Actinospica robiniae DSM 44927: one gene and its partners. The protein of the gene in region 1 interacts with the protein of each later gene in a pairwise test. Links are inferred from orthologs where the notes say so. Each region holds a gene or a part of one and is shown in the gene's direction. Other genes may lie near its edges.

Region 1 (4,345 bases):
TGTGACTCTCCGCCTTTATGACACCGCCACGCGCAGCGTTCGCGACTTCGTGCCCCTCACCCCGGGCAAGGTCTCGATCTACGGCTGCGGGCTGACTGTCCAGGGCGCGCCCCACATCGGGCACATCCGTTTCGGTGTCGCATTCGACGTGCTCGCGCGCTGGCTCACCTACCGCGGGTTCGAAGTCACCTACTGCCGCAACGTCACCGACATCGACGACAAGATCCTCAGGAAGGCCGCGGAGCAGGAGGTCGAGTACTGGCGGGTGGCCAGCAGGTACGAGCGGGAGGCCACCAAGGCCTACACCCTGCTCGGCTGCCTCCCGCCGAGCGTCGAGCCGCGCGCCACCGGCCACATCCCCGAGATGATCGCGATGACCGCGGACCTGATCGAACGCGGTCACGCCTACGCCGCCGGCGGCGACGTCTACTACGACGTGCGCTCGTTCCCCGAGTACGGCGCCCTGTCCAACCAGCGCCTCGGCGACATGCTCAGCGCCGACGACGCCGACCCGAAGAACGCCAAGCGGGACCCGCGCGACTTCACCCTGTGGAAGGGCGCGAAGCCGGGCGAGCCGTTCTGGGACAGCCCCTGGGGCCCGGGCCGGCCCGGCTGGCACCTCGAGTGCTCGGCGATGACGCACAAGTACCTCGGCACCGCCTTCGACATCCACGGCGGCGGCCTCGACCTGATCTTCCCGCACCACGAGAACGAGATCGCCCAGTCCAAGGGCGTCGGCGACGCGTTCGCCCAGTACTGGCTGCACAACGCCTGGGTGACGGTCAAGAACCTGAAGATGGGCAAGTCGCTCGGCAACGCGCTGCTCGTCGAAGAGGTGGCCAAGCGGCACCGGCCGGTCGTGCTGCGCTACTACCTGGTCAATCCGCACTACCGCTCCATGATCGAATACTCTGAGGAGGCGATCGAGGAGGCGGGCACGGCGTACGCTCGGATCGAGCAGTTCCTCACCCGCGCGGTGGAGCTGGCCGGCCCGGTCGCGGCGAACGACCAGGTGCTGGACGCGTTCGCCGAGGCCATGGACGACGACCTCGGCGTCCCGCAGGCGATAGCGGTGCTGCACCAGACCGTGCGAGCCGGGAATGTCGCGCTCGCCGACGGGGACAAGGAGACCGTCGCCGCGCGGCTGGCCGAGACGCTGGCGATGCTGCGCGTGCTCGGCCTCGACCCGTTCAGCGAGCCGTGGGCCGGCGAGGCCGACCAGGACGACGCGGCCGAGCTGCGCGAGACGATCGGCAAGCTGGTCGCCGTCGCGCTCGAGCAGCGGCAGGCGGCGCGCGCCCGCAAGGACTTCACGGCGGCCGACGAGATCCGGGCCTCGCTCGGCGCGGCCGGCGTGCAGATCGAGGACACCCCGGCCGGGCCGCGGTGGACCCTCACCTGATCAGACCATCCGAAAACGGAACACGAATAACAGAAAGGCCGCTGACATGGCAGGCGGTAAGGGCGGCGGCCTCGGTGGACGCGGCAACAAGGCAGGATCCTCGCGCAAGGGCGCGATGAAGGGCTCGGGCGGGCAGCGCAAGCAGGGCCTCGAGGGCAAGGGCCCGACGCCGAAGGCGGTGGACCGGGCCAAGCACCCCGCGGCCAAGCGGGCCGCCTCGGCGACCCGCCGCGCCCAGGGCACCGGCAGCGGTGGCCGCGGCCCCGCCCGCCCGAAGGTCCCGTACAAGGCGAACCGGCAGATCAGCGAGCTGATCGCGGGCCGCAACTCGGTGGTCGAGGCGCTGCGCGCGCAGATCCCGGCGACCACGCTGTACGTCGCCGCGATGATCGACATCGACGACCGGGTGCGCGAGTCGATCACCCTGGCCACCCAGCGCGGCCTGCCCGTGCTCGAGGTCTCCCGCCAGGAGGTGGACCGGCTCACCGACGGCGCCATCCACCAGGGCGTCGCGCTGCAGATCCCGCAGTACTCCTACGCGCACCCGGACGACCTGCTGCGGCAGGCCGAGGACGCCGCCGAGACCCCGCTGATCGTCGCCCTCGACGGCGTCACCGACCCGCGCAACCTCGGCGCCGTGATCCGTTCCGCCGCCGCGTTCGGCGCGCAGGGCGTCGTCATCCCGGAGCGTCGCAGCGCCGGAATGACCGCCGGTGCGTGGAAGACCTCCGCCGGTGCCGCCGCGCGCGTCCCGGTGGCCCAGGCCGGAAACCTGACCCGGACGCTCGAGTCGTACCAGAAGCAGGGCCTGGTCGTGGTCGGCCTGGCCGCGAACGGCACGGTGGACCTGGCCGACCTGGAGGCCGGCTCGGACCCGCTGGCGCTCGTGATCGGCTCGGAGGGCAAGGGCCTGTCCCGGCTGGTGCAGCAGACCTGCGACCTGACGGTGCGTATCCCGATCGCCGCGGCGACCGAGTCGCTCAACGCGGGCGTGGCCGCAGCCATCGCGCTCTACGAGGTGGCCCAGCGCCGCCGGCGGGCCGGCCGGCTCTAGCCGCGCGGCCGCGCAGGCCCGCCGGCGATCCGCTGACGAAGCAAAGAGCGGCGCCTCCCGATCGATGACCGATCGGGAGGCGCCGCTCTTACGTCTGGCTGCGCTTAGTCGGAGATGCGCTGCCCGGTCGTGGTCGAGAAGACGTGCGTCTCGCCCGCCTTCGGCACCACGTACAGGTCCTCGCCCTTGGCCGGAGTGTTGCGCGCGTCCACGCGGACGATGACGTCGACGTCCTTGCCGTTGGCCTTGGCGGTGCCGTAGGCGAACGCGTCGGCGCCGAGCTCTTCCACGACGTTGACCTGGACCTTGACGCCGCGGGAACCGTCGGCGACGAGGTCGAAGGACTCCGGCCGCACACCCACGGTGACCGTGCCGCCCTCGGCCCGGCCCAGGACCGCGCGGTCCACCGGGACGATGGCGCCGTCGAAGTCCACGCCGCCGTCGACGATCGGGGCCTCGATCAGGTTCATCGCCGGGGAGCCGATGAATCCGGCCACGAAGACGTTGGCCGGCCGCTCGTACATGTGGCGCGGGGTGTCGCACTGCTGCAGCAGGCCGTCCTTGAGCACCGCGACGCGGTCGCCCATGGTCATGGCCTCGACCTGGTCGTGCGTGACGTAGACGGTGGTGATGCCCAGACGGCGCTGGAGCGAGGCGATCTGCGTACGGGTCTGCACACGCAGCTTCGCGTCGAGGTTCGACAGCGGCTCGTCCATGAGGAAGACCTTGGGCTCACGCACGATGGCGCGGCCCATCGCGACGCGCTGGCGCTGACCGCCGGACAGGGCCTTCGGCTTGCGGCCGAGGTACTCGCTCAGCTCGAGGAGCTTCGCGGCCTCTTCGACCTTGGTGCGGATCTCCGCCTTCGGCACGCCCGCGATCTTGAGCGCGAAGCCCATGTTGTCGGCCACGGTCATGTGCGGGTAGAGCGCGTAGTTCTGGAAGACCATCGCGATGTCGCGGTCCTTCGGCGGCAGGTTCGTCACGTCCCGCTCGCCGATGCGGATCTCGCCGGAGGTGACCTCCTCGAGGCCCGCGAGCATGCGCAGGGAGGTGGACTTGCCGCATCCGGACGGGCCGACGAGCACGAGGAACTCGCCGTCCTGGATGTCGAGGTTGAGCTGATCGACAGCCGGGCGCTCGGCGCCCGGGTAGATGCACGATGCAGCTTCGTAGATAACACCAGCCATGGTGGGATACACCCTTTCAACCGGCAGGAACGTGCCGGACGATCCGAGTTGGAAGGCCATGGCCCCGCCCGAGCAGTCGCACACAGCGGTTGAGCAGACAGGACCTCGTCCGACCGTATAGTCTTACGATCCTTTTGCCAAGAGCCCCAGCCCTCCCAACTCCCCAATCCGCTGTCCCCCACCCGCCCCGCCCGGTACCATGGCAGCGTCCGGCAGCGGCGCCCCACGTCGCCCGGCACCGGCCGGCGTGGCGCAATTGGCAGCGCACCTGTCTTGTAAACAGGTGGTTGGGGGTTCGAGTCCCCCCGTCGGCTCCCAACGAGAATCACCGGAGATCTCAGGTCAGTCGGCGGAGTACACCGCCGAGGACGAGTCGAGCAGCGCATGTATCGGCAGAGGGAAGGCCGAGGTGGCCCGAAGATGACCGCTACCCGGCTCACCGCGGACACCCGCACGGAGTTCTTCGCACGATTCGGCGGGTTCGAGGACGGTGTCATCACCGGAGTCCGGCTGCACCTGCCACGCAGGCCTGCCGCCGACCGGACCGCGACCTTCGAGTACTCCAAGCAGTACGTCATCGGGGACTGGTGCGAATACGAGGTTCTCGACGGCCCCTTCATCTGAACGCCGGTGGGTATGGCCTGTTCTGTTCGATTTTGCGCCGAGCTCGCATCGGAGTGGTTGCGCATACCGCTGGCG
Region 2 (3,033 bases), 840 kb from region 1 along the record:
GCGACGAGGCGGTGGTCCCGTTCGCGGACACGCTCATCTACGTGCCGGAGCTGCCGACGCTGCTGCAGCCGCTGGTGGCCACCGTGCCGCTGCAGATCTTCGCCTGCGCGCTCGCGGACGCGAAGGGACTGGACGTGGACCAGCCGCGTAACCTGGCGAAGTCCGTGACAGTCGAGTAGCAGCCGATCGGCTAACCTGGCGAAGTCCGTCGCAACGACGTCGGGGGAATAGCAGGGCCGGAGGCTGGGCGATGATCGTGGGTGTGGGGATCGACGTGGTCGATGTCGCCCGGTTCCAGGCCACGCTCGAGCGCACCCCGGCGCTGCTCGAGCGGGTCTTCACGCCCGGCGAGCGGGGCCTGCCGACGGCCTCGCTCGCGGCCAGGTTCGCCGCGAAGGAGGCGGTGGGCAAGGCGCTGGGCGTGCCCGGCGACCTGAGCTGGCAGGACGCCGAGGTGCGCAGCCAGCCGACCGGGCGGCCGTACCTGGTGGTCTCCGGCGGGGTGGCCCGGCGTGCGGCCGAGCTCGGCGTCACCCGCTGGCACCTGTCGCTGAGCCATGATGCCGGGATCGCCTCGGCGATGGTGGTGGCTGAGGCGAGCTGACCGGGCAGAATGGCGGGATGAGGTACGCATACGAGGTGGCGGCCGTCCGCGCGGCGGAACAGGAACTGATGGCCGCTCTGCCCGAGGGCGCGCTCATGCAGCGGGCCGCGACCGGGTTGGCGAACGTGGCCGCGGCCATTCTGGGTTCGGCCCGCGGCGGCGTGTACGGCTCGCGCGTGCTGCTGCTGGTGGGCGTGGGTGACAACGGCGGCGACGCCCTCTACGCGGGAGCGATGCTGGCCCGGCGCGGCGCCGCGGTCCACGCGGTGCTCGCCGACCCCTCCCGGGCGCACGCCGGCGGGCTCGACGCGCTGCGGACGGCCGGCGGCCGGGCCGCACCGGCGGGTGACGCCCGGGAGCTCGCTGATCGCGCGGACCTGATTCTGGACGGGCTGCTCGGCATCGGCGGACACGGCGGGTTGCGCGGCGTCTTCGCCGAGCTCGCCGAGGCCGCGCACGCCGCCGTCGCGCAGACGGGCGCGCCGATCGTCGCGGTGGATCTGCCCAGCGGCGTGGACGCGGACACCGGCGAGGTCGGCGGCGTCGCGATCCGGGCCGACGTCACCGTCACCTTCGGCACGCACAAGCCAGGGCTCTTCATCGATCCGGCGGCCGCGCACGTCGGCGTCGTCGAACTCGTCGACATCGGCCTGGAGTTCGGCTCCGCCGAGCCGGCCGTCGAGGTCTTACAGCAGGCGGATGTGCGTGCTCTGCTGCCCGAGCCGGGCCGGTTCGCGCACAAGTACAGCCGCGGCGTGCTCGGCCTCGCGGTCGGCTCCGAGCGTTACCCCGGCGCGGCCCTACTCGCGGCCGGAGCTGCGCTGCGCTCCGGCGTGGGAGCGGTGCGCTATGACGGGCCGGTCGACGTCGTCAGCGCCCATCCGGAGGTGCTGCAGGGCGACGGGCGGGTGCAGGCGTGGGTGGTCGGCTCCGGGCTCGGGGAGGGCGACGAGGCGCGGGGGCGGCTGACCAGGGTCCTGGCCGGGGACGTGCCGGTGCTCATCGACGCCGACGGTCTCAGGCTGCTGCCGAAGAGCCGCCTCGAGCGGACCGCGCCGACGCTGCTGACCCCGCACAGCGGCGAGGCCGGCGCGCTGCTCGGATGCAGCGCCGAGGAGGTCGACGCGCGGCGGCTGGACGCGGTTCGGGACCTGGCGCGCACCTACGATGCCACGGTGCTGCTGAAGGGGGCGTTCAGCCTCGTCGCGGACCCTGGCGGCGGCACTGTCCGGGTCAACACCCATGCCACCTCGTACCTGGCCACGGCCGGGAGCGGCGACGTGCTCGCGGCCCTGGCCGGCGGCCTGCTGGCGGGCGGGCTCTCGCCCATGGACGCGGCGTCGGCGGCGGCGTATCTGCACGGCGCGGCCGGGCTGGTCGCGGCACGCAGCGGGCCGGTCGCCGCAGGTGACCTGGTCGCGGCCCTGCCCGGGGCCTGGCAGAATGTCGCCGGATGAGCACCCGTACCGCCGCACCGCCCGCACGGCTCGAGGCCCGTGTGGATCTCGACGCGCTTCGCGCCAACGTGCGGCGCCTGCGCGAGATCGCCGGGCCGGCTCGGGTGATGGCCGTGGTGAAGGCCGACGCGTACGGGCACGGCATGGTCCCGTGCGCCCGGGCCGCGGTCGAGGCCGGCGCCGCCTGGCTGGGTACGGCCGTGCCGGAGGAGGCGCTGGCTCTGCGCGCCGCGGGCCTCGACGTGCCGATCCTGACCTGGCTGCACGCGCCCGGCGACGACTTCGAGGCGCTGGTGCGGGCGGAGGTGGACGTCTCCGTCTCCGGCCAGTGGGCGCTGGCGGAGGTGCTGGAGGCGGCCGAGCGCGCCGGCCGCCTGGCCCGGATCCAGCTCAAGGCGGACACCGGGCTGGGCCGCAACGGGATCCAGCCGCACGAGTGGCCGCTGGTGGTGGACGAGGCGGTCAAGGCCGAGCGGGCCGGGCTGCTCGAGGTGACCGGCCTGTGGTCGCACTTCGCCTGCGCGGACGAGCCCGGGCATCCCTCGATCCGAGCGCAGCTGACCCGCTTTCACGAGGCCTTGGAGTACGCGGAATCGGCCGGCCTGCGCGGCCGGCTGCGGCACATGGCGAACTCGCCGGCCACCCTCACCCTGCCGGAGAGCCACTTCGACCTCGTCCGCCCGGGCCTCGCCGTCTACGGGCTCAGCCCCGCGCCGGAGCTCGGCACCCCGGCGGAGCACGGGCTGCGGCCGGTGATGACCCTGCGCGGGCGCCTCGCCCTGGTCAAGTGGGTCCCGGCGGGCCACGGCGTGTCCTACGGGCACACCTACCGGACCGGGGGCGAGACCCGGCTCGGGCTGGTGCCGGCCGGGTACGCGGACGGCATCCCGCGCGCGGCCTCGGATCGCGGCCCGGTGCTGGTCGGCGGGCGGCGCTACCACGTCGCGGGCCGGGTGGCGATGGACCAGTTCG
Region 3 (4,337 bases), 840 kb from region 1 along the record:
CCGGGCAACAATAGTGAACAGATCGCGGCGGCGTGGCCGCGGTGGCGGCGCGGAGCGAGCGCCGGGCGTGCGGCAGTGGCGGAAGGCGGCCGAGCGGTGGCAGAGGCGTCGGGCAAGGGCAGGCGGGCCGGGCTTCTCGGCGCCGCCGTCGGGGTGGTGGCGGCGGGAGTCGCGGTCGGCTTCACCGTGGAACGGCTCACCATCGGGCGGGCGGTGCGGCGGATGGCCGCGATACACGACCCCGGCGAGCCCTTCGGCTCGCTGCGAGGCGACGCGCGCACGGTGCGCGCGAACGACGGGGTCGAGCTGCACGTGGAGGTGGACGAGCCGCGCGGCCCGGCGACGGGGCGGGCGGCGGAGGCCGCCGATCCGGACGAGGCCGAGCGCCCCACTCTGCTCTTCACCCACGGCTTCTGCCTGGACCAGGACTGCTGGCACTACCAGCGGGCCGAGTTCTCCGCGACGCACCGGATGGTGTTCTGGGACCAGCGCGGCCACGGCCGCTCCGGCAAGCTGCCGCGCGAGCGCTCCGGCCGTTCGGCCTCGGTGACGGTGGATCAGCTCGCCGACGACCTCCACGCCGTGCTCGAGGCCGCCTGCCCGCAGGGCCCGGTGATCCTGATCGGGCACTCGATGGGCGGGATGACCATGATGGCGCTGGCCCAGCGGCATCCCGAGCTGTTCGGCGACCGGATCGTGGGCGCCGCGCTGATCAGCACCTCGGCCGGGCGCTTCGAGGACGTCGTGTTCGGGCTGCCGCGCCCCGGCGCGCAGCTGCTGCACCGGGCCACCCCCGGGCTGCTCGGCCTGCTGGCCCGTCAGGCCGCGCTGGTGGACCGCGGCCGCACGCTCGGCGGCGACCTCGGCCTGGTGCTCACCCGCCGCTACGCCTTCGGCTCCGAGGTGCCCGAGTCAGTGGTGCGCTTCACCCTGGACATGATCGAATCAGTGTCCATCGACGTCATCGCCGAGTACTACCCGGCGCTGAGCCACGTGGAGCTCGGCGACGCGGTGCCGCTGTTCGACCGCGTGCCCACGCTCGTGCTCGGCGCCTCCGGCGACATGGTGCTGCCGGTGGCGCACAGCGAGGCCCTGGCCGCCGCCATCCCCTCGGCCGCCTACACGGTGCTGCCGAACGCCGGACACGCGGTCATCCTGGAGCATCCGGACGAGGTGAACGAGGCGTTGCGTACTCTGGTGGACCGGGTCGAGGCTCAGCTCGATCCGGCTCCGTCCCCCCGGAGGGCGGCGCAGTAGGGACTCGCAGTGAGGGATGCGCAGTGAACGATTCCGAGTCCGGCCGCGGCCGGACCGCGCCCGAGGTGGTGCGGGCCGAGGACGCCGCGGCCACCCGCGCGGCCGGCCTGCGCTTCGCCGAGCGCCTCGGCCCCGGCGACCTGGTGATTCTTTCGGGTGGACTGGGGGCGGGCAAGACCACCTTCACCCAGGGCCTGGCCGAGGGACTCGGCGTGCGCGGCCCGATCACCTCGCCCACCTTCGTGCTGGCGCGGGTGCACCCCTCGCTCACCGGCGGCCCGGCGCTGGTGCACGTGGACGCCTACCGGCTCGGCGGCCTGGCCGAGCTCGACGACCTGGACCTCGACGCGTCGGTGGAGGACTCGGTCACCGTGGTGGAGTGGGGCGAGGGCAAGGCGGAGGTGCTGGCCGAGGGCCGAGGCGGGCACTACGTGGTCAGGTTCGACCGTTCCCGCGAGGACGACGTCCGGGAGATCGCCTTCGAAAGGTCCTGACGCGGCGCGCGGATCGCCGGGCGTGTCAGGACACGACGACGACGTCGGTGCCGACCGAGGCGAACTGGTAGAGCACCAGCGCGTCGGTCTGTTCCATCCGCACGCCGCCGGTGCTGCCGGTGGGCTTCGGCGGCATGCCGGCCAGGCCGGCCACGGCGTCGAAGCCGAAGACGGTGTCGGAGCTGGAATCGAAGCGCACCAGGTAGACCACGGCCTTGCCGTCGCCGCCGGTCGAGCCGGGGCTCTTGGCGTAGACCTGGAAGGTGCCCGCGGGCGGTGTGACGGTGCCGGGCACCACCTGCATGGTCCGGCTCACCGTCGATCCCTGCACCAGCCACACCCGGTGCTCGCTCGGCGAGTAGACGATCCGGGTGCCGCTGCCCGAGTGCGCCGGCAGCGTGGTGGGCAGGGGGGCGGTCTTCGAGGTCGAAGACGCCTTGGCGCTGTTGTTCGTCGACGCGTGCGGCGCGGTCGCCTCCGCCTGGGCGGCGAGGATTCCCACGCCGGCCAAGGCGGCCAGCGTCATCGTCAGCACCGAGAAGGTCGCGCCGCGGCCGGACTTGCGCGGTGCGCGGACCCCGCGCGGCGCGCCCGGATCCGGGGCGGCGGGGGCCGGGTCGGCGCCGTATCTGCGGGCGCCGGCGGCCCGGGTTCCTCTACCCATGGGGGCCATCATGCCCTACCGGTACGGCGCGGGTTAAGTGGCAGGGACAGGGCAATGCGCTCCGGCACGGTGCGTGCCCGCGCGGTAGCGGGCGCCGACGGATGGGAGCCGTGACGGGCTCCGGACGCGCGGTGATGAATAATGGCCGGGTGCTGCTCTTGGCTTTCGACACGGCGACCCCGGCGGTGACCGTCGCACTGCGGGGCGGACAGGGCGTGCTCGCGCAGCACACCGTCATCGACGCGCGCAGGCACGGGGAACTGCTGGCCCCCGGCATCGAGCGGGTGCTGGCCGAGGCCGGCGCCGCGCGCGCGGACCTGACCGCGGTGGCCGTCGGGGTCGGGCCGGGCCCGTTCACCGGGCTGCGGGTCGGGCTGATGACGGCCCGGGCGCTCGGGGACGCGCTGGAGATCCCGGTGCACGGCGTGTGCACCCTCGACATCCTGGCCGCCGAGGTGCTCGCGGACGGCGGGCCTGGCAAGGATTTCGCGGTCGCCACCGACGCGCGCCGGCGCGAGGTGTACTGGGCCGTGTACGACGCGGCCGGGCGGCGCGGCGGCGAGCCGGCCGTGGACCGTCCGGCCGAGATCGCCGATCAGTTGGCCGGACGCGCGGTGGCCGGGCAGGGCCCGGTGCTCTACCCGGACCGCTTCCCGGCGCCGCTCGCGCCCGAGCTGCCCAGCGCGGCCGTGCTGGCCGACCTGACGGCGCGCCTGCTGGCCGAGGACCCGAGTGCGCTGCTGCCGCCCTATCCGCTCTACCTGCGCCGCCCCGACGCGGTCGAACCGGGCGCGCCCAAATCCGTGCGCCAGCCGGACGCGCGCGAGCTCGGCGGCCGCGCGGCGACCGGGGCGGGCCCGGCGTGACCGGCTGGGGACCGCCCGCCGCGGCCGGCGAGACCGGGATCCGTCTGCGCCGGATGCGCTGGTGGGACATCCCGGGCGTGGTCCTGCTCGAGCACCTCGCCTTTCCCGAGGACGCCTGGTCGGTCGGGATGTTCTGGTCGGAGCTGGCCGAGTCCGCCAGCCGGCACTACGTGGTGGCCGAGGACACCGGCTCGCGCGGCGGGCGGCCGGGCGAGGCGGAGCCGCGCATCGTCGGATACGCGGGCCTGCTCGCCGGGGCGGGGGAGGCCGAGGTGCTCACGATCGCGGTGGATCCGGCCCGGTCCGGGCGGGGGCTCGGCGCGCGGCTGCTGACCGAGCTGATGCGGGAGGCGGCCCGGCGCCGCTGCGACGAGGTCGTGCTGGAAGTGCGGGTGGACAACGAGCGGGCGCAGAAGCTTTATCAGCGCTTCGGTTTCGCCGGGATCGGGGTGCGCAAGGGCTACTACCAGCCGGCCGGGGTGGACGCGCTGGTGATGCGCAGCAGCGGGGTGCTCGGCCGGTTCGGGCCGGGCCCCGGCGGCGGATTCGGCGGCGCGCACGCGCTGCCCGGGAACTCCGCGCTGCCCGAAACCGGGATGGACGCTGATTTCGAGAACAGGGTGAACCCATGACCGCCGACCAGCCGATCGTGCTCGGCTTCGAGACCTCCTGCGACGAGACCGGGGTCGGCATCGTGCGCGGCACGGAGCTGCTCGCCGACGCGGTGGCCACCAGCGTCGACGAGCACGCCCGCTACGGCGGCGTGGTGCCGGAGGTGGCCTCGCGGGCGCACCTGGAGGCGATGGTGCCCACCGTGCGCCGCGCCCTGGACCAGGCCGGCCTCAAGCTCTCCGACATCGACGCGGTGGCGGTCACCTCGGGCCCGGGCCTGGCCGGCGCGCTGCTGGTCGGGGTGGCCGCGGCCAAGGCGTACGCGCTGGCGCTGGGCAAGCCGATCTACGGGGTCAACCACCTGGCCGCGCACGTGTGCGTGGACCAGCTCGAGCACGGCCCGCTGCCGCAGCCGGCGATGGCGCTGCTGGTCTCCGGCGGCCA

The links.
Region 2: the proteins of rlmB (region 1) and ACTRO_RS22600 interact in binary tests that used the Escherichia coli proteins (3 or more experiments, as listed by UniProt). The link is inferred for Actinospica robiniae DSM 44927 from one-to-one orthologs.
Region 3: the proteins of rlmB (region 1) and tsaE interact in binary tests that used the Escherichia coli proteins (3 or more experiments, as listed by UniProt). The link is inferred for Actinospica robiniae DSM 44927 from one-to-one orthologs.

The regions. Positions count from the first base shown.
Region 1 is NZ_KI632511.1:6,191,876-6,196,220, reverse strand. Bases 566-3,452 are described here. They hold rlmB (23S rRNA (guanosine(2251)-2'-O)-methyltransferase RlmB), read left to right. Parts: upstream 566-1,448; coding sequence 1,449-2,456; downstream 2,457-3,452. Other genes in these bases: ACTRO_RS26460 (ABC transporter ATP-binding protein), read right to left, coding at 2,561-3,452; cysS (cysteine--tRNA ligase), read left to right, coding at 566-1,402. Also shown: more of cysS, read left to right, coding at 2-565; more of ACTRO_RS26460, read right to left, coding at 3,453-3,646; ACTRO_RS26450 (hypothetical protein), read left to right, coding at 4,067-4,270. UniProt on the Escherichia coli protein: Specifically methylates the ribose of guanosine 2251 in 23S rRNA.
Region 2 is NZ_KI632511.1:5,357,465-5,360,497, reverse strand. Bases 1-2,841 are described here. They hold ACTRO_RS22600 (bifunctional ADP-dependent NAD(P)H-hydrate dehydratase/NAD(P)H-hydrate epimerase), read left to right. Parts: upstream 1-621; coding sequence 622-2,061; downstream 2,062-2,841. Other genes in these bases: alr (alanine racemase), read left to right, coding at 2,058-2,841; ACTRO_RS22605 (holo-ACP synthase), read left to right, coding at 251-604; glmS (glutamine--fructose-6-phosphate transaminase (isomerizing)), read left to right, coding at 1-179. Also shown: more of alr, read left to right, coding at 2,842-3,033. UniProt on the Escherichia coli protein: Bifunctional enzyme that catalyzes the epimerization of the S- and R-forms of NAD(P)HX and the dehydration of the S-form of NAD(P)HX at the expense of ADP, which is converted to AMP.
Region 3 is NZ_KI632511.1:5,352,877-5,357,213, reverse strand. Bases 137-3,015 are described here. They hold tsaE (tRNA (adenosine(37)-N6)-threonylcarbamoyltransferase complex ATPase subunit type 1 TsaE), read left to right. Parts: upstream 137-1,280; coding sequence 1,281-1,751; downstream 1,752-3,015. Other genes in these bases: tsaB (tRNA (adenosine(37)-N6)-threonylcarbamoyltransferase complex dimerization subunit type 1 TsaB), read left to right, coding at 2,565-3,015; ACTRO_RS22580 (L,D-transpeptidase), read right to left, coding at 1,777-2,415; ACTRO_RS22590 (alpha/beta fold hydrolase), read left to right, coding at 137-1,257. Also shown: more of ACTRO_RS22590, read left to right, coding at 97-136; more of tsaB, read left to right, coding at 3,016-3,281; rimI (ribosomal protein S18-alanine N-acetyltransferase), read left to right, coding at 3,335-3,913; tRNA (adenosine(37)-N6)-threonylcarbamoyltransferase complex transferase subunit TsaD, read left to right, coding at 3,910-4,337. UniProt on the Escherichia coli protein: Required for the formation of a threonylcarbamoyl group on adenosine at position 37 (t(6)A37) in tRNAs that read codons beginning with adenine.